Regions from separate parts of the Nocardia goodfellowii genome, predicted to be linked through region 3. Evidence: riboswitches for the same ligand, from Rfam matches in the RefSeq annotation. Region 3 holds a riboswitch; each other region holds the start of a gene.
What was found. A riboswitch is a leader RNA that binds a small molecule or an ion and turns the genes downstream of it on or off. The one in region 3 is predicted to bind cobalamin.

Region 1 (5,041 bases), 4.1 Mb from region 3:
CAGCACCGCCCACGGTTGCACAGCGAACCCGGGCCGGTTCTCGGTGATCATCAAAGACCAATCGGGCGCGGGCGGACGCAACCCCAACCCGAGGAATCCGCTCATCGCGACCAGCGAAACGGTCGCCGACATCCGCACGCCCGCGTCGGCGAGCAGCACGGCCCGCAGGTTCGGCAGCACCTCGACCAGCGCCAGCCGCCACAGCGGTTCGCCTCTGGCACGGGCGGATTCGACATAGCCGGTCGAGGCGAGTTCGAGCACGCAGGTGCGGACGATGCGGATGATCCACGGCACCGAGGCCAGTGCCACGGTCACGATGATCGCGGCCGGCCCCGCACCCATGGCGGTGGCGATCACCGCGAGCAACAGAAACCACGGGACGACGGTGATCGCGTCGACCGGCCGCATGATCCAGTGGTCCCAGTCCCGGCGCAGTCCGGCGACCAGGCCGAGCATCGAACCGAGCACATAAGCGACGATCAGCGCCGGTCCGGCGATCGACAGCAGCGGCAAACCACCGTGCAGCACGCGCGCGGCCACATCCCGTCCGACCACATCGGTGCCCAGCGGGTGCTGCGCCGACGGCGGCTGGAACGGCGGTCCCGTCACGGCGGTCGGCGCATAGGACGCGAGGACCGGCCCGATGATGATGAGCAACAGCACCGCCAGCGTGACCAGCAGCCATCCCGAACGAATCCCGCTGCGGCCCTTCACCGCCGGTCCCCCACCGCGACCTGCCGGGCGCGCGGACTCACCAGCAGGGTGAGCAGGTCCGCGAGCAGGTAGACCCCGATCCCCACCGCCGCCAGCAGGATCGCGGCCGATTGGACGAAGGGAAAATCACGAGCTTCGATGGCGCGCAGCAATTCCTGGGACAGACCCGGATAGGAGAACAGCGTCTCCACCACGGCCACGCCGCCGATCAACCCGACGACCGATCCCGCCAGCGGATGGATGGACGCCGACACGGCATTGGGCGCGACATGCCGCAGCATCAGGCGCAGACCACCGATCCCGTTGAGCCGCAGCGTTTTTATGTACGGACTCGCCAGCACCTCGGCCGTCTGCGCCCGCACCATCCGGACCGGGTGCGGCAGCAACCCGATCAGCAGACAGGTCACCGGCAGGACCAGGATTTCCGGGCGACTCCACACGCTCGCACCCGTCGGCAGCAAGGAGACGGCGGGCAGCAGACCCAGCGACAGCGAGACCGTCGCCACCAGCAGGACACCGATGACGAAGGGCGGCACCGATTCCGCCGCGAGCGCACCCACGCTGATCAGCCGGTCCGTGCGTGACCCCGTCCGAGCGCCGGCCACCAGTCCCAGCGCGAGCGCCGCCGGAATGAGCAACGCGGCCGTGCTCACGGCGAGCACAGCGCTATTCGCGGCGCGCCCGAGCAACACCTCGCTGACCGGGCGGCCCGAGATCAGCGAATTCCCGAAATCGCCGTGCGCGAAGCCGATCAGCCAGTCCGCGAACCGCACCGGTGCGGGCCGGTCCAGCCCGAGCTGAGCGCGCAGCGCGGCCAGCTGCTCCGGCGTGGGGTCACCCGCACCGGACCGCGACAGCAGCACGGTCGCCGCGTCCGAATCCAACGTCTCGAACAGCAGGAAGACAATCAGCGCGACGGCGAACAGCACGCCGGCCCCGGCCCCGGCGCGCCGTATGACGTAGATGATCACGACCGGCGGGTCACTGCTCGGCCAGCCAGGTGGTCGCGTAGTTCGCCCAGTCGTCGGTGCCGGGCACGCCGTTGCGTACCCCGCCCACGCGATTCTTCGCCGCATCCGGTCGTTTGGCGAAGCTGTGCAGGATGTATCCGCCCTCCTGCCAAAGTTCTTCCTGGAGTTGCCGATATAGCTCGGCGCGGCGGCGCGGATCCATGGCGGCGCGAGCCTGGGCGAAGGTGGCGTCCCAACCCGGCCGCCGCCAGCCGGTGCCGTTGCTGGGCGAGGCGCTGGTCATGGTCTGGCCGTAGAAGTAGTCGAGGCTGTAATTCCACCAGCCGATATGGGTCAGCGGCGCCTTGCCGCTGACCTGGGAGAAATAGGTGTCGGCGGGCACCGATTCCAGCTCGATCGTGATCCCCGCGGGCTTGGCGTGCTCCGCGAACAGCGTCGCCGCCTCGAGCATGCCCGGCATACCGTCGGCGGTGGGCAGCGTCACCGTCAGGTTCTCCCGCCCCGCCTCCCGCAGCAATTCGCGGGCGCGGCGCGGATCGTAGGACCGCTGCGGCAGGCTGTCGTGATAGAACGGCGCGCCCTTGCCGTAGACGTCGTTGCCGAGCTCGGCGTAGCCGTAGTACACCGAATCCACCATGGCCTGGCGGTCCACCGCCAGCCGCATCGCCTGACGCACCCGCGGATCGTCGAAAGGCGCTGTGTCCACCCGCATCTGGAACGCGCCCATCAGACCGGCCGGCGGTACCACCACCGTGGTGTCCGGATCACTCGACAACGTCCGCGCCTGCAGGTACGAAATCTCGTGCGCCACATCCGCTTCCCCGGACAGGAAGGCGTTCATCCGCGCTTCGGTCTCGGCGATCTGGATGATCTCGACCTCGTCGAGCAACACCGGTCCGTCCCAGTATCGCTCGTTGCGCCGCAACAGCGTTCGGTCGCCCGGCGACCAGCGGGCCAGCGCGAAGGGACCGGTGCCGACAGGCAGCGCCGACCCGTCGATGACCCCGGTCCCCTCCTTGACGATGTAGCAGTACCACCCCGCCAGCACCGAACCGAAGTCCGCCAGCGGCGATTTCATCGCCACCACGACGCCCAGTTCACCGTCTGCGCGCGTGCGGGACATGTCGACGACGGAGAGATCGCCGGAGGAGTTCTTGGCCGGATCGAGCATCCGCTCGAAGCTCCACAGCACATCCCGTGCGGTGAGCGGGCTGCCGTCACTGAACACCACACCCGGGCGCAGATTGATGCGCCATAGACTGCCGTCGGCATTGGGTTCCAGCGACTGCGCCAGGCGGTAGCGCAAGGTCAGGTCGTTGTTGTAGGCGACCAGCTTGTCCCAGACGTTCTTGGACACCGCACCGCCCGCCGAACTCCCGGCCTGGTGCGGGTCCAGGACATCCGCGCTCGCCGACCGTCCGGCGATCACCGAACGCAGGCGTCCACCCGGACGCGGTGGTCCCAGCGGCGCACCGGCCGAACCGGTTTCGGAACCGCAGCTCGTCGTCATCGTGCCCAGCACGACAGCACCGACGGCTCCCGCACTGCCCAGCAGGAACTTCCGGCGGCCGAGTCCGGGCCGATCCGTTGTGTAGTTGTTCATCGCCATCCTCGTGGGTGTGATCCCGATACCTCGGGCGCAGGTATCCTGGCTCCCGGATCGACACACCTCCGCCGGCCTTCCAACCTGGGCAGGTCGTGACCATGAATCGGCGGATTGCTCCCCGGTGACAGTTGCGGGACAGCCCCGGATTCGCACCGGTGTTCCCTACGCCGGGTACCGACCCTACAGTGACCCGCGCCGCGGACCGGCACTGCCGACCGGGTCGACCCCCACAGGTGGTGCCGGGCCTCTGGTTAGCCGAGCCGGCAGCGCTCGAGCTCCAATTCCGGCACCCGGTCGATGCGATACCGGGCGTAGTCCCACGACCGGAAGACATTGCGCCGGAAGCGTTCGGCGGTGAGCGGTGCGCGGGCGGAGGCCAGTAGTTCCTGGGTTTCGGGACAGCGGATGGCGGTTCGGATCCGGGTTACCCAGTCCTCGCCGAGGAACCAGGGCATCCGGGGATGCCGGTCCACCATGCCCGCGTCCACCAGCGCCCAATCCGCGTCGAGGTTCTTGTCGTGTCCGATGCGGGCCTCCGGGAACCGGAAGGTATGGGCGGCAAGGGGATACGCCAGACCCATCGGATCGAGGACCCGGACATCCAACGGCGTATTCATGCTGATCATGCCGAGGTTGACATAGAACACCGTGTGCCCGGCGGGCTGCGGCGGCGGGACGAGGTGCCAAGCGGTGAAGGACGGCGAATTGATGAGCAGACCGCCGTTCGGACTGTCGGCCACCGCACGGAGCATGGGGCGAAGCCGCGGATAGCCCAGATAGTCCTCGGCCCGAATCGGATGCGCACGACCGGTGGTCTGGATGTAGTAGAGCCGCTCGTCCGCGATGCCGGCGGCACTGATCCTGCTGCCGGACGTGATGGCGGTGGCATCGGCCGCGAGCAGCGCCCAGCCCACGGTTCCGGCGACCAACGCCCTGAGCACCAGACGGCGCGTACCCGGTGCACTCAGTGGCAACACCATGACGGGCAACAGCAAGCAGAACAGCTGCGGCAGCAGCATGCGGCCGTGCATGAAATCACCACCGACGCGGATCTCGTACCCGATCAGCATGGCACCGCTGCCGAGCATGAGGACGACGACCGCGGCCGGGGACCGCGATCTCAGGCGGAACCGGCGCACGCGCTCTCGCAGCGCCGGTTTCGCGCCTCCGGAAATCCGGGCGGAGCCGTCGTTCCGCCGGGACCACACCGTCAGCACTGCCGCCACACCCAGCGCCAGCAGCGGCATCCAAAGCCGATACGGCTCAACGAAATTCCACAGGTAGCCGAACCCCTGCCGCCACTTCGCCGCGCTCGCGTCTTTGGCAACCGCCGTATTCGGGTACGGCAGCCCGTAATAGCCCATACGCCAAATCTGATAGGCCACCGGTAACAGGCCGGACACCAGTACCGCGATCCCACGAACCAGCCAGGGGCGCAGCCTGTTTCCGGGCAACGGGGCACACAGGAGAATCAGCAGCGCCGACGCACCGACCAACGTCAACTCCGGTCGGATCAGCGGAGCCAGCCCAGCCCAGAACGCGACGCCGAAAAACCCTGCCAGGCCGACCCTCTCGGTCCGGCTCCAGCGAATCAACCACCACCACAGCACAGCCAGCCAGCAGATGACCAGGCTCGACTCCAGCCCCGAGGTGGCGTAGTCGCGCGCCGGTGGCAGCGCGATATAGACCAAAGCGCCGACCGGACACAGCAATCGGCCCCCGACACCCCACAACCGGGCCGCACCCAGCA
Region 2 (5,041 bases), 6.2 Mb from region 3:
CTTCCAGGCACTGATCGGGTTGGAATCAGGCATACCGTTCATTGTGCACAAGGGAATGGGTTACCAGCGAGTCCGGCGCGTTACGGCACGGCAAATATCGACTCGCCGCGGTGTGGCAGGGATGGTGAAGTGATAGACGTCGAGGTTCTGCTGGACTGGTATTCCGATACCGCGCGCGACCTTCCGTGGCGACGGCCGGGGGTCACGGCCTGGCAGATCTTGATGAGCGAGATCATGCTGCAGCAGACGCCGGTGGTGCGGGTGCAGCCGATCTGGCTGGAATGGGTGGCCCGGTGGCCGGTGCCGTCGGCGATGGCGGCCTCGTCGCAGGCGGAGGTGCTGCGGGCCTGGGGGAAACTGGGCTATCCGCGGCGGGCGCTGCGGCTGCACGAGTGCGCGCGGGTGCTCGCCACCGAGCACGGCGACGAGGTGCCCGCCGAGGTGGATGTCCTGCTCGGGCTGCCGGGTATCGGCGCGTACACCGCCCGTGCGGTGGCCTGTTTCGCCTATGGGCAGCGAGTTCCGGTAGTGGACACCAATGTTCGTCGAGTGGTGGCGCGGGCGGTACACGGCCGGGCGGAGGCGGGTAACCCGTCCGCGCGCGATCTGCCGGAGACCGAAGCGCTGCTGCCGGTGGAGATCGACCGCGCCGCGAAGTTCTCCGCCGCGCTGATGGAGCTCGGGGCGACGGTGTGCACGGCGCGCGGTCCGGAGTGCTCGGGGTGTCCGTTGCCGCGCTGCGCCTGGGTCGAGGCCGGGCGGCCGGCGTCCGACATCGTCCGCCGGGTGCAGAAGTACGAGGGCACCGACCGGCAGGCCCGCGGCCGGCTGCTGGACGTGCTGCGGGACGCGAGCGGGCCGGTGGAGCGGGTGCGCTTGGATCTGGCGTGGACCCGGGATCCGGGTCAGCGTGCTCGCGCGCTGGATTCGCTGCTGGTCGACGGGCTGATCGAGCAGACCGCGGACGGACTGTTCGCGCTGGCGGGCGAGGGCAGCCCGGCCGGTTAGAGGACGCGGCGGAGGAAGTTCTCGACTTCGGCGCGGTAGGCCTCGGGCTGGTCGTCGTGCACCAGATGCCCGGCCTCGGGAATCAGCGCGTGGGCGGCATTGGCGTTGACGGCGGCCATCTCCCGCATCTGGCCCGGCGGCGTGATGCTGAATTCGCCCTCCAGCAGCAGGATCGGTGCGCGCACCGCCCGCCACTCCGCCCAGAAGTCGCGGCTGCCCCATTCCTCGGAGATATCGCGGAAGGTGCTGACCGCGCCGTGTAATCGGTAGCCGTCGGGGCCGTGCTCGAAGGAGTTCAGGAAGTAGCGGCCCGCCACCGGGCCGAAGAACTCCAGCACCGCGTCCGCGTCCGGGAACGGCTGCGGCCAGGCCTCGATCATGGCGGCCCAGTGCGCGGCGGTACGGCCCCGGAAGTCAGGGGCGATGTCCTCGACCACCAAGGCGCGCACGCGCTCCGGGTGCCGCGCCGCGAACACCCAGCCGTGCAGGCCGCCCATCGAATGCCCGATCACCACCATCGGTTCGGCGATGCTCGCGGTGGCCGCGGTCAGGTCGGTGACGAACGCCTCGGTGGTCAGCTCCTCCGGTGCGGGCCGCCCGTGGCCGGCCGCGTCGAAGGTGTAGACATGCCCGTACCCGCGCAGCCAGTCCAGGTGATCACCCCAGGTGCGAGCGCTACCCATCAACCCATGCAGCAGCAGGATCGGCACCCCGGCCCCGCCCTCATCGAACAACACCAGCCAGATTCTGCCCCATCGGAGCGCGGCGGCGCGCTCTCCCCGACCCCGCCTAGACTCGGCCCATGGCTGTTGTGAAGATCAATGCGATCGAGGTTCCGGAGGGCGCGGGCCCGGAATTGGAGAAGCGGTTCGCCCACCGTGCGCACGCGGTGGAGGGTTCGCCCGGGTTCCTCGGCTTCCAGCTGCTGCGTCCCGTCGCCGGGGACAACCGGTACTTCGTTGTCACCCAGTGGGATTCGGAAGAATCCTTCGCGGCGTGGCGGGACGGCCCGGCCCGCGCCGCGCACGCGGGCAGCGGCGACAAGAAGCCGGTGTCGACCGGAGCGTCGCTGCTCGAGTTCGAAGTCGTCATGGACGTCTCCCCCAAATCCTGATCCGCTCGCACGGGTCGCCCGGCACGCCACGGCTCGCCGGGCGTTCTGCTGTGCCCGATACGCCCTGTTGACGGCAGCGGCCGGAGCCTGTCACAGTTCGAAGGACAGACGCGAGGGTGATGCGGTAATCCGGTGTGAAGCCGGAGCGGTCGCGCCACTGTGATCCATGCACCGGGTTGTCCAGGTGCCGGGAAAGCCAGACACCGGCACCCATCGCACGGACTACTCGACGGGACGCGTATCCCAAGGAGGAACTCATGGCCATCGCGCATATCCCCACCCGGACTTCCGATTCGCCGGCGACCGTGCTCGTCACGGTGGGTGTCGTTCTGCTCGCACTGCTCACGCTGTACCTGGTCGGCTTCGATCAGGGCGCCATCTCGCGCAGCGGGATGTTCCTGCATGAGTTGATGCACGACGGACGGCATCTGCTGGGGCTTCCGTGCCACTGAATTCGTCCACTCCGCAGGCTGCCGGCCCCCTCGCCGGCACTCTGAAAACCCTGCTTCTGCGTGGCCTTCTGGCCGGGTTGATCGCCGGCTTGCTGGCGGCCACGGTCGGCTACTTCGTCGGCGAGCCGAAAATCGAAGCGGCCATTGCCATCGAGGAAGCCGCCGGGGGTCATGCGCACGGCGTCGAGGAAGAGCCGCTGGTGAGCCGCACCGGCCAGCGGGCCGGTCAGTTCCTGGCACTCGGACTGGCCGGACTGGCGCTCGGCGCGATCTTCGCCGCGGTCGCGCATGTCGGACGCCGCCACACCACGATGCCCGGCCCGGCCTTCGCGCTCGCTCTGGCGCTGGGCGGCTGGGCCGCGATCGTCGCGGTGCCGTTCTTCAAATATCCCGCCAATCCGCCCGCGGTGGGTGACCCGGAGACCATCGGCGACCGCACCTGGCTGTGGGTGGCCGCGGTGGTCCTCGGGCTGGTCGCGGTGGGCGCGGGCGTCTTCGTCCACCGGCTGCTGCACGCGCAGCCGGGCAGCTTCCGGTTGATCGGCGCGGTGGCCGCGTTCGTCGCGATCGTCACGGCCGGATACCTCGCGCTGCCGGGCATCGACGAGGTGAAGGCCGATTTCCCGGCCGGTCTGCTCTGGGAGTTCCGGGTGTCCTCGCTCGCGGTCTCGGCGACGCTGTGGGCCTGCCTCGGCCTGGCTTTCGCGGCCCTGACCGAGTTCGCCACGCGCACTAGCTCTCCCGTACGAGACGGGGCCGCTACCGCGGGTTGATTTCCGTCCGGGATTTCGAGGGCAGTGTCGGTTTCATGACCGGCACTGCCTTTACCGTGTGGCCCGAACGCCTTTCGCTCGCACCGATCCGGGAACCGGCGCGGGCCCCGCGCTCGGTGTCGCTGGCGTTCAGCGCGCTCGTCGTCGCCCTGCTCGCGGGAGTCGCCGAGGCGATCGCCCAGGCCGCATTGCTGCTGGAGAGCTCCGGCGCCGAGCTGGGCGACATCGCGACCGCGCTGCTCATGCGCGGGGCGATCTATCTGGTGGTGCTGGCCGTGGCCATCCGGATGACGCACGGCGACCGCTGGGCCCGCGTCGCGCTGACCTTCGGCATCGGCGTCCTGGGCCTGGCATCGCTGCTCGTCGAACCGATCCGGGCGGTGCTGTCCGCCGACGACCTCGGCACCCTGTTCGACGACGTCACCGCGAGCGGCGTCGGTATCGCGATCTTCCGTGCCGGCCATGTGGCCGCGGTGCTGGTCGCGATCCCAGCGATGTACCACCGCACCGCGCGGCCCTACTTCCGCGCCTGACGCCACCGCACGGCTCCCCGCGCACCGGCACCCGGTGCGCGAAGAGCCAAGCGGCAGAGTCGATTACGCGAGGGCCGCGTCGAGCGAGATGTGGTCCACGCCCGCCAGCGCCTTGCTCACCGGGCAACCGGCCTTGGCGGCGGCCGCGGCGGCGGCGAACCCGTCGGCGTCCAGGCCGGACACCCGCCCGCGCACCGTCAGCTTGATGCCGTTGATCCGGAAGCCACCCGCCGGGTCCGGGCCGAGGGTGACATCGGCGGTCACGTCCAGGCTTTCCGGAGTGCCGCCCGCGTTGGCGATCTGCGCCGAGAGCGCCATCGCGAAGCACGACGAATGCGCGGCCGCGATGAGCTCCTCCGGGCTGGTGGCGCCGTCGGCGGCGTCGGCCGAACGCTTCGGGAACGACACGTCGAACTTGCCGACGCCGGAGCTGGTCAGGTCGACCAGTCCGGAGCCGTCCTGCAACCCACCGGTCCAAGCCGTGTGCGCGGTACGTGTTGGCATTACGGTCCTTTCACAATTATTCGATCCGTCGCAAAGAACCTACTCGCCGTACTCAGACCGCGAGGCCGGTACGGCGATCGAGCTGTTCGAGTACCAGCGGCCACGCGGCGCGGTGCCGATCACGTGCTGCCTCGGTAGGAAATCCGGAGTGCCGCAAGCGAAGTCGGATACCGCGCGGTTGATGCACGAACTCGATGCTGACTACGGTTTCGGCGCCCTCGGTGCCGTCCGCCCCGGTGACCCAGGTGAACTCCACCAGCCGGTCCGGTTGCAGCCGTAAGAAACGGCCGTAGTGCGGGCTGCGTTTGCCCTCGACCTCGGTCTCGAAGAAGAACGGTTCGTTCACCGCGGGCTTCATGAGCACCGAGCCGGGCGCGGCGAACCAGATGTCGAAGCCTTGCGTCAGGGCCGCGTAGAGCAGACCCGGCGGCGCTGCCATCACCCGTTCGACAGTGAGCTGGTGCGGTCGGTCGGACAGATCCGGTATCCGAACTGGCTGATCCATTCGACCGACCATACTCATCCCTCGGGATTGGTGACCCGGGCCAGCACGATGCCGCCGAGAATCAGGGCCAGCGAGAGCATCCGGCCCGCGCTGAACGGGTCCCGATGTACCAGCACACCGAGCCCGATGGCGCCGACCGCGCCGATTCCGGT
Region 3 (5,041 bases):
CGTCACCGGTGTGGGTGATCTGTCGACGCCCGAGCCCGACGATCGGCTACGCATCGGCCAGGCCGCAGACGAGAACCCGGAGCACCGAGACCACGCGGAACAGGCACGCAGTTCGCCGAGGCCACCCGCCTACGAGGTGGCGAGGCCGGACAGTGCGGCAATACCACCGGCACCCGACCCCGACATCCCGTTCACCCTGGGCGGCGAATCACGCTGATCAGCGGAAGGCGGCCGCGCCATCGGCTTCTCGCGCCTGCTCTTGATAGCGCCGCACAAACGGCAGCACCTGGTCGGTGATCACCTGGTTGTATTCACGCGGCCGCTGAATCGGGTTGGCGTGACCGGTGTTTCGCGGGTTCACCACCAGCAGTGTGCCGTCTACACCGCCGGCCCGCTCGATCAGCACCTGGTGGGAATATTCGACGTCGACGACTCGGTCGCGTTCGGCGTCGCGGGGGCGCAGGTACACGATTGCCGGTCGGGGCTTGCCCTCGAAAGGGCGGGACAGGGCGTCGAGGTCTCTGAGGGCGCCGCCGGCGACGATCGTCAGGAACTGCGATTCGATGAGTCCGTTGCTGGCGGCGTCCTCGGAGAAGATTTTGTCGTGCAGGACGCGTTCGATCACCTCGCGTAGTTCGGGCATCCGGATGCCCGGTGCGCCGTTCAGGCCGCGGTCGACGAATTCGCCGCGGCGAGCGTACATTTCGACGATCAGGCGCAGCGTGCGGCTTTCCCGCGCGCCGGGTAGCCAGCCCATCCAGCGCACCATGTCCTCGCCGCGGCCCCGGCTCTCCTCGCGGACCGCGTTCAAATCCATGGGGGTGCAGTCCAGCAGCACGCCGACCAGGCGGCGGTCGCTGCCGGTGTGGATGTGCCGGGCGACCTCCAGTGCGATGACCCCGCCCATGCTGTGTCCGACCAGCACCACGTTCTTCAGGCCGGACATGAGCGCGGCGCGGACGATCAGATCCGCGATGACTTTGGTGTCGATGCCCCGGTTGTCGTATTTGATCGCCCACACCACGCCGAGTCTGCTCAGCGACGGCAGGGCGGCGGCGGTGTTGCTCGCGTTCAGGTTGCCGAGTCCGACCAGGTCTACGACGACGGAGTCCCAGTTGCGCTGGTCGGCGGGGGTGGCGACGGGCAGGATCGCCGGTTCGGTTCGGGCCAGCCGGGCGCGTTCCGGTGCGATGTCGAAAGTCCAGTACTGGGCGAACACGACCAGCACGGCAACGAGCACGACGCAGAGCCGGACCAGCGTCAGCCGGGTGCGGCGCAGCGTCGTCCAGTCGTGGCCGAGACGGGTGTCCCGCCAGCGGGCCCGGCGTCGCGCGTCGTCGTAGTCGGTGACGGTGGACGGGTGTCGATCGTCCAACAGCGACATCACTCCACTGTGTCTCGGAAACGGGTGGTCCGCCAACGGACTTACCGGTGTCAACGGGGATAAACCCGACGCCGACCGGGAACCAGACCAGCGGTAAGGTTTCACCGTCATTCCCGGCGGGTGCGGGAATCCGGTGCAAATCCGGAACGGTCGCGCCACTGTGATCGTCCTCATCGGGCGAAAGTCAGACCTCCCTCGCCGGGACGAACTCTGGAAAGGCCGCGACTTGCCTAATGAGAAACGCCTCGCGCAGCGATCCGGCGGCAGACGCCGAGCCCGGCTCCAGCCCCGGACATACCGCTGATGGTCCGTATTCGAACCGCGGTGGCCCTGCCGGCCCTCGCGGCAATGCTGCTGTGCGCGATGGTGATCGCCACCGGCTTCGGCGCCGAGACGCTTCCGGTCTCGGCAGTGGTAGACGTGCTGCGGCACCGCATGGTCGGCGGCACCGCGGTCGACCTCAGCCTGGACACCATCGTGTGGCAGCTCCGGGTGCCGCGCACCGTGCTCGCCGCGATCGTCGGCGCGGGCTTGGCGCTGGCCGGGGCGGCCATGCAAACCCTGGTCCGCAACCCACTGGCCGACCCGTACCTGCTGGGGGTGTCCTCCGGGGCGGGTGTCGGCGCGGCTGCGGTCATCACGTCCGGGTTGTTCGCGGGCGCCGGAATCTGGGCGCTGTCGGCCGGTGCCCTGGTCGGCGCGTTCGCCGCGGCGGCGATGGTCTTCGTCATCGCGGTCGCGCAGGGCGGATTGACGCCGCTGCGGCTGGTCCTCACCGGCACTGTTCTCGGCTCGGCGTTCGCCGCGTTCAGCAGCTATCTGATCTTTCGTAGCAAGGATCCGGCCGCTGCGCAGTCGGTGCTGTTCTGGCTGCTCGGCAGCCTCGCCGGCGCGGACTGGACCAAGCTCGCCCTGCCGCTGATCGTCGTCACGCTCAGCGGCCTGACGCTCTATATCGCCAGCGGCTGGCTGGACGCCCTGACCTTCGGCGCCGACACCGCGGCCTCCATCGGCGTCCCGGTCAAGCAGTTGCGGATCGCCCTGTTCGTTCTGCTCGCCATCCTGGTGGGCGTACTCGTCGCGGTCTCCGGCGGTATCGGCTTCGTCGGCCTCGTCATTCCGCACGCCGCCCGTCTCGTCGTCGGTCCTCGCCACCGCGATCTGCTGCCCGCCAGCGCACTCTGCGGCGCGTTGTTCTTGGTGATCGCCGACGCCGCTACCCGCGCACTCGGCCGCCCCACCGAAATCCCGGTCGGCGTCCTGACCGGACTGATCGGCGCACCGGCCTTCCTGCTCCTACTGGGCCGCCGGCGCTACAGCTTCGGGGAATCATGAAGCGCGTCTTCGGTTTCCGCGAACGCCCCGCGACCGCGGGACCGCGGGCGATCCGCGACGGTGCCGGTGTGACCGCGAAAGCATTGGCGTGTGCCGCGGGGAAACGGCCCGTCGTCACCGATGTCGCGTTCGACATCGCACCCGGGGAAGTGGTCGGCATCGTCGGCCCGAACGGCAGCGGCAAGTCGACGCTGCTGCGCGTACTCGCGGGGGTGCAGCGGCCGCTGCACGGCCGGGTCCTCGTGGGCGGTACCGCGCTGCATGACCTTTCACCACGACAGCGAGCGAAGACCGTCGCCATGGTCGCCCAGGACGAGCGCCCGCCCGCGGATCTGCGCGCGGGTGAAGTCGTGGCGCTGGGCCGCACGCCGTATCTTCCACCGTGGGGGGCAGGGTCTCCCCGAGAGCAGCAGGCTATCGACGAAGCCTTGGCCGCAGTCGATTTGGCCGGTTTCGCCGACCGTCCGGTGCATCGCCTCTCCGGCGGCGAACGACAACGGGTGCTGCTGGCTCGCGCACTGGTGCAGGACACCCCGGTGCTCCTGCTCGACGAGCCGACCAATCATCTCGACATCACCCATCAGCTCGAATTGCTCGCGCTGACACGGACTTTGAACCGTACCGTGATCATGGCCCTGCACGAGCTGTCGCTGGCCGATCGTTACTGCGATCGGATCCTGGTGCTGCACAACGGCATCGCCCACCCACTCGCGGCGCCGGAGACCGCGCTGCGTCCCGAGGTCCTCGAGACCGTGTTCGGCGTACGCGCCATTCGCGTCCCGCACCCGGAGACCGGCGAGTCGCACCTCCTGATCACCCCGACCGCGTCCGTGTGACGTACTCGCGAAAGGCAATACCGATGCGGAACTCCCTCCGAGTGCTTGCCGCCACCGCGCTGACCGCCACCCTGGCAGCCTGCGGGAACCCGGCACCCGCCGCCGGAACTCTGACCGTCCGCAACTGCGACGCCGACGTCCAGTTCCCGGCGAAAGCGCAGCGGATGTTCGTCAACGACGGCAATCTGATCTCCATGGCTCTCGCGCTGGGCGCGCAGGAGCAAGTGGTAGCGGTGTCGAGCATCCAGCGGGATGCCGAAACGCTGCGCAAGCACTACGGCGACGTCGTGGACAGCTTGAAATCGGTTGCCCCGCAGTATCCCTCGCGCGAGACCGTGCTCGCGCAGCGGCCCGACGTCATGCTGGCGGGCTGGAACTACGGCTACGACGAGACCAAGAACCTCACGCCCGCGGCGCTGCGGAACGACGGCGTGGCCGCCTACGTCCTCACCGAAAGCTGCCGCCAGCCGGGTGCGGGCGCCCGCGGCATCGTGGAGCCGTGGTCGGCGCTGCGCACCGACCTCGACAATCTCGGCGCGATCACCGGCCGCACCGGCCGTGCCGCCGAACTCATCGCCGATCTGGACCGGCGGCTCGCCGCCCTGCAAGCCGCGCCGCGGCCCGAGCGCGAACCCGCCGTCTTCCTGTTCGACAGCGCCAGCGACACCATCTTCTCCAGCGGCAGATACGGTGCGCCGCAAGCCATCCTGACCGCGGCGGGCGCCCGCAACATTCTCGACGACGTCGACGACACCTGGACCAAGGTCTCCTGGGAGCGGCTCGCGGCTTCGGACCCCGACGCGATCATGTTCGTCGACTACCCCGAGCAGACCTTCGCCCAGAAAGTGGACCTGCTGCGCGGCAAACCCGGCATCAATCAACTCCGCGCCGTCACCGAGGGTCGCTTCCTGAACCTGCCCTACGCCCTGTGGACCAGCGGCCCGCTCAATATCGATGCCGCCGAACAAATCCGCAAACAGCTGGAACGCTGGAACCTGGTCCCGGCCTCCACAGTCACCGCGCGGACCGACGACGCCGTTCGCTGATCATTACTCCGTAGAGTCGGTGCATGGAATTGCAGTTCGACATCCAGCCCGCTCCGCCGTTGCCATTGACGCCGAGCTGCACGATCTATACCGGCACAGTGCGGCTCGCGATCAAGGGCCGGTTCTTCGAGTCCCTGAAAGCACCGGCCGACGAGTTCGGTGTGTTCGTGCCGGACGTCCCACCGCTGCCCGACGGCGCGCCGGAGCCTCGCGTGTGGGCGGAGGCGTATGTCGCGAGTTGCGTGTCCACACCTGGCAGCGGCTTTCCTTCCGGTGTGCAGCGCACGCGGGCTACCTATCTGGCTGATCCACGCGGCGGCGACTCCCGCTGGCTGCATCTCGGCGGTGCCGCCTACATCCGCAAGGGGATCACTCTCGGCTACCGAGTCACCGTCCAGAACCCCTAGCTGACCGGGTGCTCGCCGGAGCTGTCGGTGGCT
Region 4 (5,041 bases), 3.8 Mb from region 3:
TTTGGCGATCCCCGCCTGCACCGCCACATCCTCGATACGCGAGGCCGCAAACCCCTTGCGCGCGAACACCTTCACCGCGGCATCGAGAATCTCCTCGCGCCGCGCGACCTTATCGACAATCTTCGGCATGCCCTCAATTATGAATGACCGGTCAGTCATAAACAAGCCCGACTCAGCGCCCTGGCTCGCCTGGAGCCGCCGAATCGAGGCGGCAGGCATGGATACCGAGCTGGTGCCGACCGGCCGCAGGCGAACCTGCGGCCGGTCCTTCGTCTAGCGAACCGCGTGTGCGGCAGCCACCATGTTGCGCAGCGAGGCTTCCACTTCGACCGCGCCGCGGGTCTTCAACCCGCAGTCGGGATTCACCCAGAGGCGTTCAGCGGGAACGGCTTTCAGCGCGGATCGCAAAGCGGCGGTGATTTCGTCCACGCTCGGTACCCGGGGGGAGTGGATGTCGTAGACGCCCGGGCCGACGCCGAGGTCGAAGCCTGCGGCGTTGAGGTCGTCGAGCACCTCCATGTGGGAGCGTGCCGCCTCGATCGATGTTACGTCGGCGTCCAATCCCGCGATGGCGTCGATGACCTCACCGAATTCCGAATAGCAGAGGTGCGTGTGGATTTGGGTGGTGTCCGCGACGCCCGAGGTGGCGAGCCGGAAGGCCCGCACCGACCAATCCAGATAGCCGGGCTGGTCGGCGGTACGCAGTGGAAGCAGCTCGCGCAGTGCGGGTTCGTCGACCTGGATGATGCGGATGCCCGCTGCCTCGAGGTCGACCGTTTCGTCGCGGATCGCCAGTGCCACCTGGGCGGCGGAGTCGGCGAGCGGCTGGTCGTCGCGCACGAACGACCAGGCGAGAATGGTCACCGGACCGGTGAGCATGCCCTTGACCGGCTTGTCGGTGAGCGATTGCGCGTAGCTGATCCAGTCGACGGTCATCGGTGCCCGCCGCGACACATCGCCGTACAGGATCGGCGGCCGCACGCAGCGGGTGCCGTAGGACTGCACCCAGCCCGATTCGGTGGTGGCGAACCCGTCGAGTTGTTCGGCGAAGTACTGCACCATGTCGTTGCGTTCGGGCTCGCCGTGCACCAGCACGTCCAGGCCCAGTTTCTCCTGGAGCGCGATCACCTCCGCGATCTCGGCGCGCATCCGCCGGACGTATTCGGCCTGATCGATCTCGCCTTTGCGCAGGGCCGCGCGGGCCAGCCGGATCGCCGAGGTCTGGGGATAGGACCCGATCGTGGTGGTCGGCAGGACGGGCAAGTGCAGGTGCTCGGCCTGGCCGGCGCGGCGTTCGGCGGCGGGTGTGCGCCGGTCGGCGTCCGCGCCGAGCGCACCCAGGCGGGCCTGCACCTGCGGGTCGGCTAGCCGCGGGTCGTTCCGGCGCGAGTCCAGAGCGGCACGGACCGTGGCCAATTCGGCGGCTACCGACTCCGGGCCCGACCGCAGCGCGGTGGCCAGCAGCCGCACCTCGGCGATCTTCTCGGCACCGAAGGCCAGCCAGGATCGCAGCTGGTCGTCCAGCCCGGTTTCGGCCGCCAGCGTGTAGGGGACATGCAGGAGTGAGCAGGAGGTCGAAACCGCCACCGCCGACGCGCGCACGCCACTCACTGTGGCCAGCGCCTGATCGAGGTCGGTGCGCCACACATTGCGGCCGTCGACCACACCGGCCACCAGCAGCTTGTTGTCCACCGCGGGAACATCGGCCGCCGCCATCGCGGTGAAATCGACGGCGACGCCCTCGATTCCGGTTTCCAGCAGAGCGTCCAGCGTCGAGCCGGGTCGACCGAAATAGGTGGCGACCAGGATCGCCGGACGCTCGGACTCGGCCGACAGTTCGGCGTAAGTGCTTCGCACCAGCTCGATTTCGGCGGCGCTGAGATCGGTGACCAGCACCGGTTCGTCGATCTGCGTCCACTGCGCCCCGGCCGCGGCCAACTGCCGCAACAACTCCCGGTACAGCGGCACCAGTTCATCGAGACGGTTCAGTGCCGCGCCGCCGGTCGCTTTCGCCAGTTTCAGGAACGTGATCGGCCCGATCACCACCGGACGAGCGGGGACGCCGAGCGCGATCGCCTCGGCCAGTTCCGCCAGCAGCTTGTCGGCGTGCAGCGAAAAGACTGTGTCCGCACCGATTTCGGGCACCAGGTAGTGGTAATTGGTGTCGAACCACTTGGTCATCTCGAGCGGTTCGATGGTGTCGGTGCCGCGCGCCGCGGCGAAATAGCGATCCAGCGGGTCCTCGATCCCGGCCACCCGCGGCGGCAGCGCGCCGAGCAACACGGCGGTATCGAGCATCTGGTCGTAGTAGGAGAAGGTGCCGACCGGCACCGAATCGATTCCGGCGGCGGCCAATTCGTCGTATTGCCGGCGACGTAGCGCGGCGGCGACGTCGTGCAGCCCGGCCGCGTCCAGCCGCCCGGCCCAGTAGGACTCGGTGGCTCGCTTGAGTTCCCGACGAGGTCCGACTCGCGGGAGCCCGAGAACCGTTGCGGTGAACGGAGAAGAAGTAACAGTCACGATGTTCTCCAGTGCTGTGTGGGTCGTGAACCATCGCCGTTCGGGCGGGCAGCACCGAGCGGACACTTCGGCAACCGCGAAGAACGGAGCCCGAAACGTCAGCACTGGTGGTCCGCGCGCCCATTCCACGAGGCGGTGGCCGCCGGATACGGCGTATCCGGCACAGCTGGCAGGTCTTCGGACTTGCGGGCACGGGCCTTCTGGCCGACCCCCGGGCGGGGGCTCACCTACTGGCCGTCGCTTCCCAGACCAACCCGACTCCGCTGACGACCCCACCAGGGTGGCGGTCGGGCGACGGGCCGGTCCAGTGCTCGATGACGGCGGTCGTTCCTGCATACCGCTGCGGGACAGTCCCGGATTCTCACCGGGTTCCCTCTCGATCCCCGATTCAGCGGAGGGATCTCGACTCCGATGCGTGACGTCGGGGCTCCAACTCGTCGCGCACCGGAGAAACCAGCTGCGTTGTCCAGCATAAGCCGAGCCGCGAATATTCCGCGCGATCTCGAGGATGTCGCTGTGCCGCGCGTCCATCGTTCCCGCGCACCGCCGCCCAGGTCGGACGGTGAGATGTGACGCCGCGATTTCCACAACTTCGCAACCCTGCTAGGCCCGGTTGTGAAGATGACCGCGAAGCCCGCATCCGTGTCGGAGCTGTGCTCTGCGCCAGGTACCTTGGGTCAATGTTCTCGAAAGTCTTGGTTGCCAATCGCGGCGAAATCGCCATCCGCGCCTTCCGCGCGGCCTACGAACTGGGCATCGGGACGGTCGCCGTCTTTCCCTACGAGGACCGCAACTCGGTCCATCGTCTGAAGGCCGCCGAGTCCTACCAGATCGGCGAGCAGGGGCACCCGGTGCGGGCGTACCTGTCCATCGACGCGATCATCGACGCGGCCAAGTCCGCCGGCGCGGACGCGATCTATCCGGGCTACGGCTTCCTCTCCGAGAACCCCGACCTGGCGGCGGCGTGTGCCCGGGAAGGCATCACCTTCATCGGCCCGTCGGCCGAGGTGCTGGAGATGGCGGGCAACAAGGCCACGGCCATCGAGGCCGCCAGAGCCGCCGGGCTGCCGGTGCTGAAGTCCAGCGCGCCTTCGGCCGATATCGACGAACTGCTGGCCGCCGCGCGGCAACTGGAATACCCGATCTTCGTGAAGGCCGTCGCGGGCGGCGGCGGGCGCGGTATGCGCCGCGTCGCCGAACCCGAGCAGCTGCGCGAATCGATCGAGGCCGCGTCCCGCGAGGCCGAGTCGGCCTTCGGTGACCCGACCGTGTTTCTCGAGCAGGCCGTGGTCAATCCGCGCCACATCGAGGTGCAGATCCTGGCCGACCAGCACGGCAATGTGATGCATCTGTTCGAGCGCGACTGCTCGGTGCAGCGCCGCCACCAGAAGGTCATCGAACTCGCGCCCGCGCCCAACCTGGACCCGGCGCTGCGCGAACGCATCTGCAACGACGCCGTGGCCTTCGCGCGGCAGATCGGCTACAGCAACGCGGGCACCGTGGAGTTCCTGCTCGACGAGCGCGGCAACCACGTCTTCATCGAGATGAACCCGCGCATCCAGGTCGAGCACACGGTGACCGAGGAGATCACCGATGTCGATCTGGTGCAGTCACAGCTGCGCATCGCCGCCGGGGAGAGCCTGGAAGACCTTGGCCTGAGCCAGGATTCGGTATCCATCCGGGGCACGGCGTTGCAGTGCCGGATCACCACCGAAGACCCGGCCAACGGGTTCCGCCCCGACACCGGCCGCATCACCGCGTACCGCACTCCGGGCGGCGCGGGCATCCGCCTGGACGGCGGGGCGAACCTGGGCGCGGAGATCGGCGCCTACTTCGACTCGATGCTGGTGAAGCTGACCTGCCGCGGTCGCGACCTGCCCGCCGCGGCCGCCAGAGCCAGGCGCGCCCTCGCCGAGTTCCGGATCCGCGGCGTCACGACCAACATCCCGTTCCTGCTCGCGGTGCTCGACGATGCCGACTTCAACGCCGGCCGGGTCACCACCTCGTTCATCGACGAGCGTCCGCAGCTGTTGACGTCGCGCGGCTCGGCCGACCGCGGCACCAAGATCCTCAACTATCTGGCCGACATCACCGTCAACAAGCCGCACGGGGAACGCCGCAGCGCCGTCTACCCGCACGACAAACTGCCCGCCATCGACTCGAGCGCGCCGCCGCCGGACGGTTCCCGGCAGAAGCTGCTGCGCCTCGGCCCGGAAGGTTTCGCCCAGGCGCTGCGGGAGCAGAAGGCGGTCGGCGTCACCGACACCACCTTCCGCGACGCGCACCAGTCGCTGCTGGCCACCCGCGTCCGCACCAGCGGCCTCCTGGCCGTGGCCGGGCACGTCGCCCGGATGACGCCGGAACTGCTGTCCATCGAATGCTGGGGCGGCGCGACCTACGACGTGGCGCTGCGCTTCCTGTACGAGGACCCGTGGGAGCGCCTGGCCGCCCTGCGCGAAGCCGTGCCGAACATCAACCTGCAGATGCTGCTGCGCGGCCGCAACACCGTTGGGTACACCCC

Region 1: linked by a shared signal. The riboswitch ahead of BJ987_RS13035 (ABC transporter substrate-binding protein) and the one ahead of BJ987_RS32655 (FecCD family ABC transporter permease) in region 3 are both predicted to bind cobalamin.
Region 2: linked by a shared signal. The riboswitch ahead of BJ987_RS03525 (CbtB domain-containing protein) and the one ahead of BJ987_RS32655 (FecCD family ABC transporter permease) in region 3 are both predicted to bind cobalamin.
Region 4: linked by a shared signal. The riboswitch ahead of metE (5-methyltetrahydropteroyltriglutamate--homocysteine S-methyltransferase) and the one ahead of BJ987_RS32655 (FecCD family ABC transporter permease) in region 3 are both predicted to bind cobalamin.

The regions. Positions count from the first base shown of each region.
Region 1 is NZ_JAGGMR010000001.1:2,920,512-2,925,552, reverse strand. It holds gene BJ987_RS13045 (ABC transporter ATP-binding protein/permease) at 1-714, opposite strand, end outside; gene BJ987_RS13040 (ABC transporter permease) at 711-1,685, opposite strand; gene BJ987_RS13035 (ABC transporter substrate-binding protein) at 1,696-3,288, opposite strand; cobalamin riboswitch at 3,327-3,455, opposite strand; gene BJ987_RS13030 (arabinofuranosyltransferase AftB family protein) at 3,543-5,041, opposite strand, start outside.
Region 2 is NZ_JAGGMR010000001.1:860,975-866,015, forward strand. It holds gene BJ987_RS03505 (carbonic anhydrase) at 1-33, opposite strand, end outside; gene BJ987_RS03510 (HhH-GPD family protein) at 130-1,008, shown strand; gene BJ987_RS03515 (alpha/beta fold hydrolase) at 1,005-1,745, opposite strand; gene BJ987_RS03520 (antibiotic biosynthesis monooxygenase family protein) at 1,811-2,122, shown strand; cobalamin riboswitch at 2,193-2,348, shown strand; gene BJ987_RS03525 (CbtB domain-containing protein) at 2,380-2,574, shown strand; gene BJ987_RS03530 (CbtA family protein) at 2,565-3,347, shown strand; gene BJ987_RS03535 (hypothetical protein) at 3,383-3,880, shown strand; gene BJ987_RS03540 (OsmC family peroxiredoxin) at 3,944-4,384, opposite strand; gene BJ987_RS03545 (SRPBCC family protein) at 4,437-4,889, opposite strand; gene BJ987_RS03550 (DMT family transporter) at 4,904-5,041, opposite strand, start outside.
Region 3 is NZ_JAGGMR010000001.1:7,036,720-7,041,760, forward strand. It holds gene BJ987_RS32645 (WXG100-like domain-containing protein) at 1-217, shown strand, start outside; gene BJ987_RS32650 (alpha/beta fold hydrolase) at 218-1,384, opposite strand; adenosylcobalamin (AdoCbl) riboswitch at 1,483-1,612, shown strand; gene BJ987_RS32655 (FecCD family ABC transporter permease) at 1,688-2,719, shown strand; gene BJ987_RS32660 (ABC transporter ATP-binding protein) at 2,716-3,555, shown strand; gene BJ987_RS32665 (ABC transporter substrate-binding protein) at 3,579-4,601, shown strand; gene BJ987_RS32670 (hypothetical protein) at 4,625-5,008, shown strand.
Region 4 is NZ_JAGGMR010000001.1:3,230,457-3,235,497, forward strand. It holds gene BJ987_RS14565 (TetR/AcrR family transcriptional regulator) at 1-129, opposite strand, end outside; gene metE (5-methyltetrahydropteroyltriglutamate--homocysteine S-methyltransferase) at 274-2,523, opposite strand; cobalamin riboswitch at 2,672-2,942, opposite strand; gene BJ987_RS14575 (pyruvate carboxylase) at 3,201-5,041, shown strand, end outside.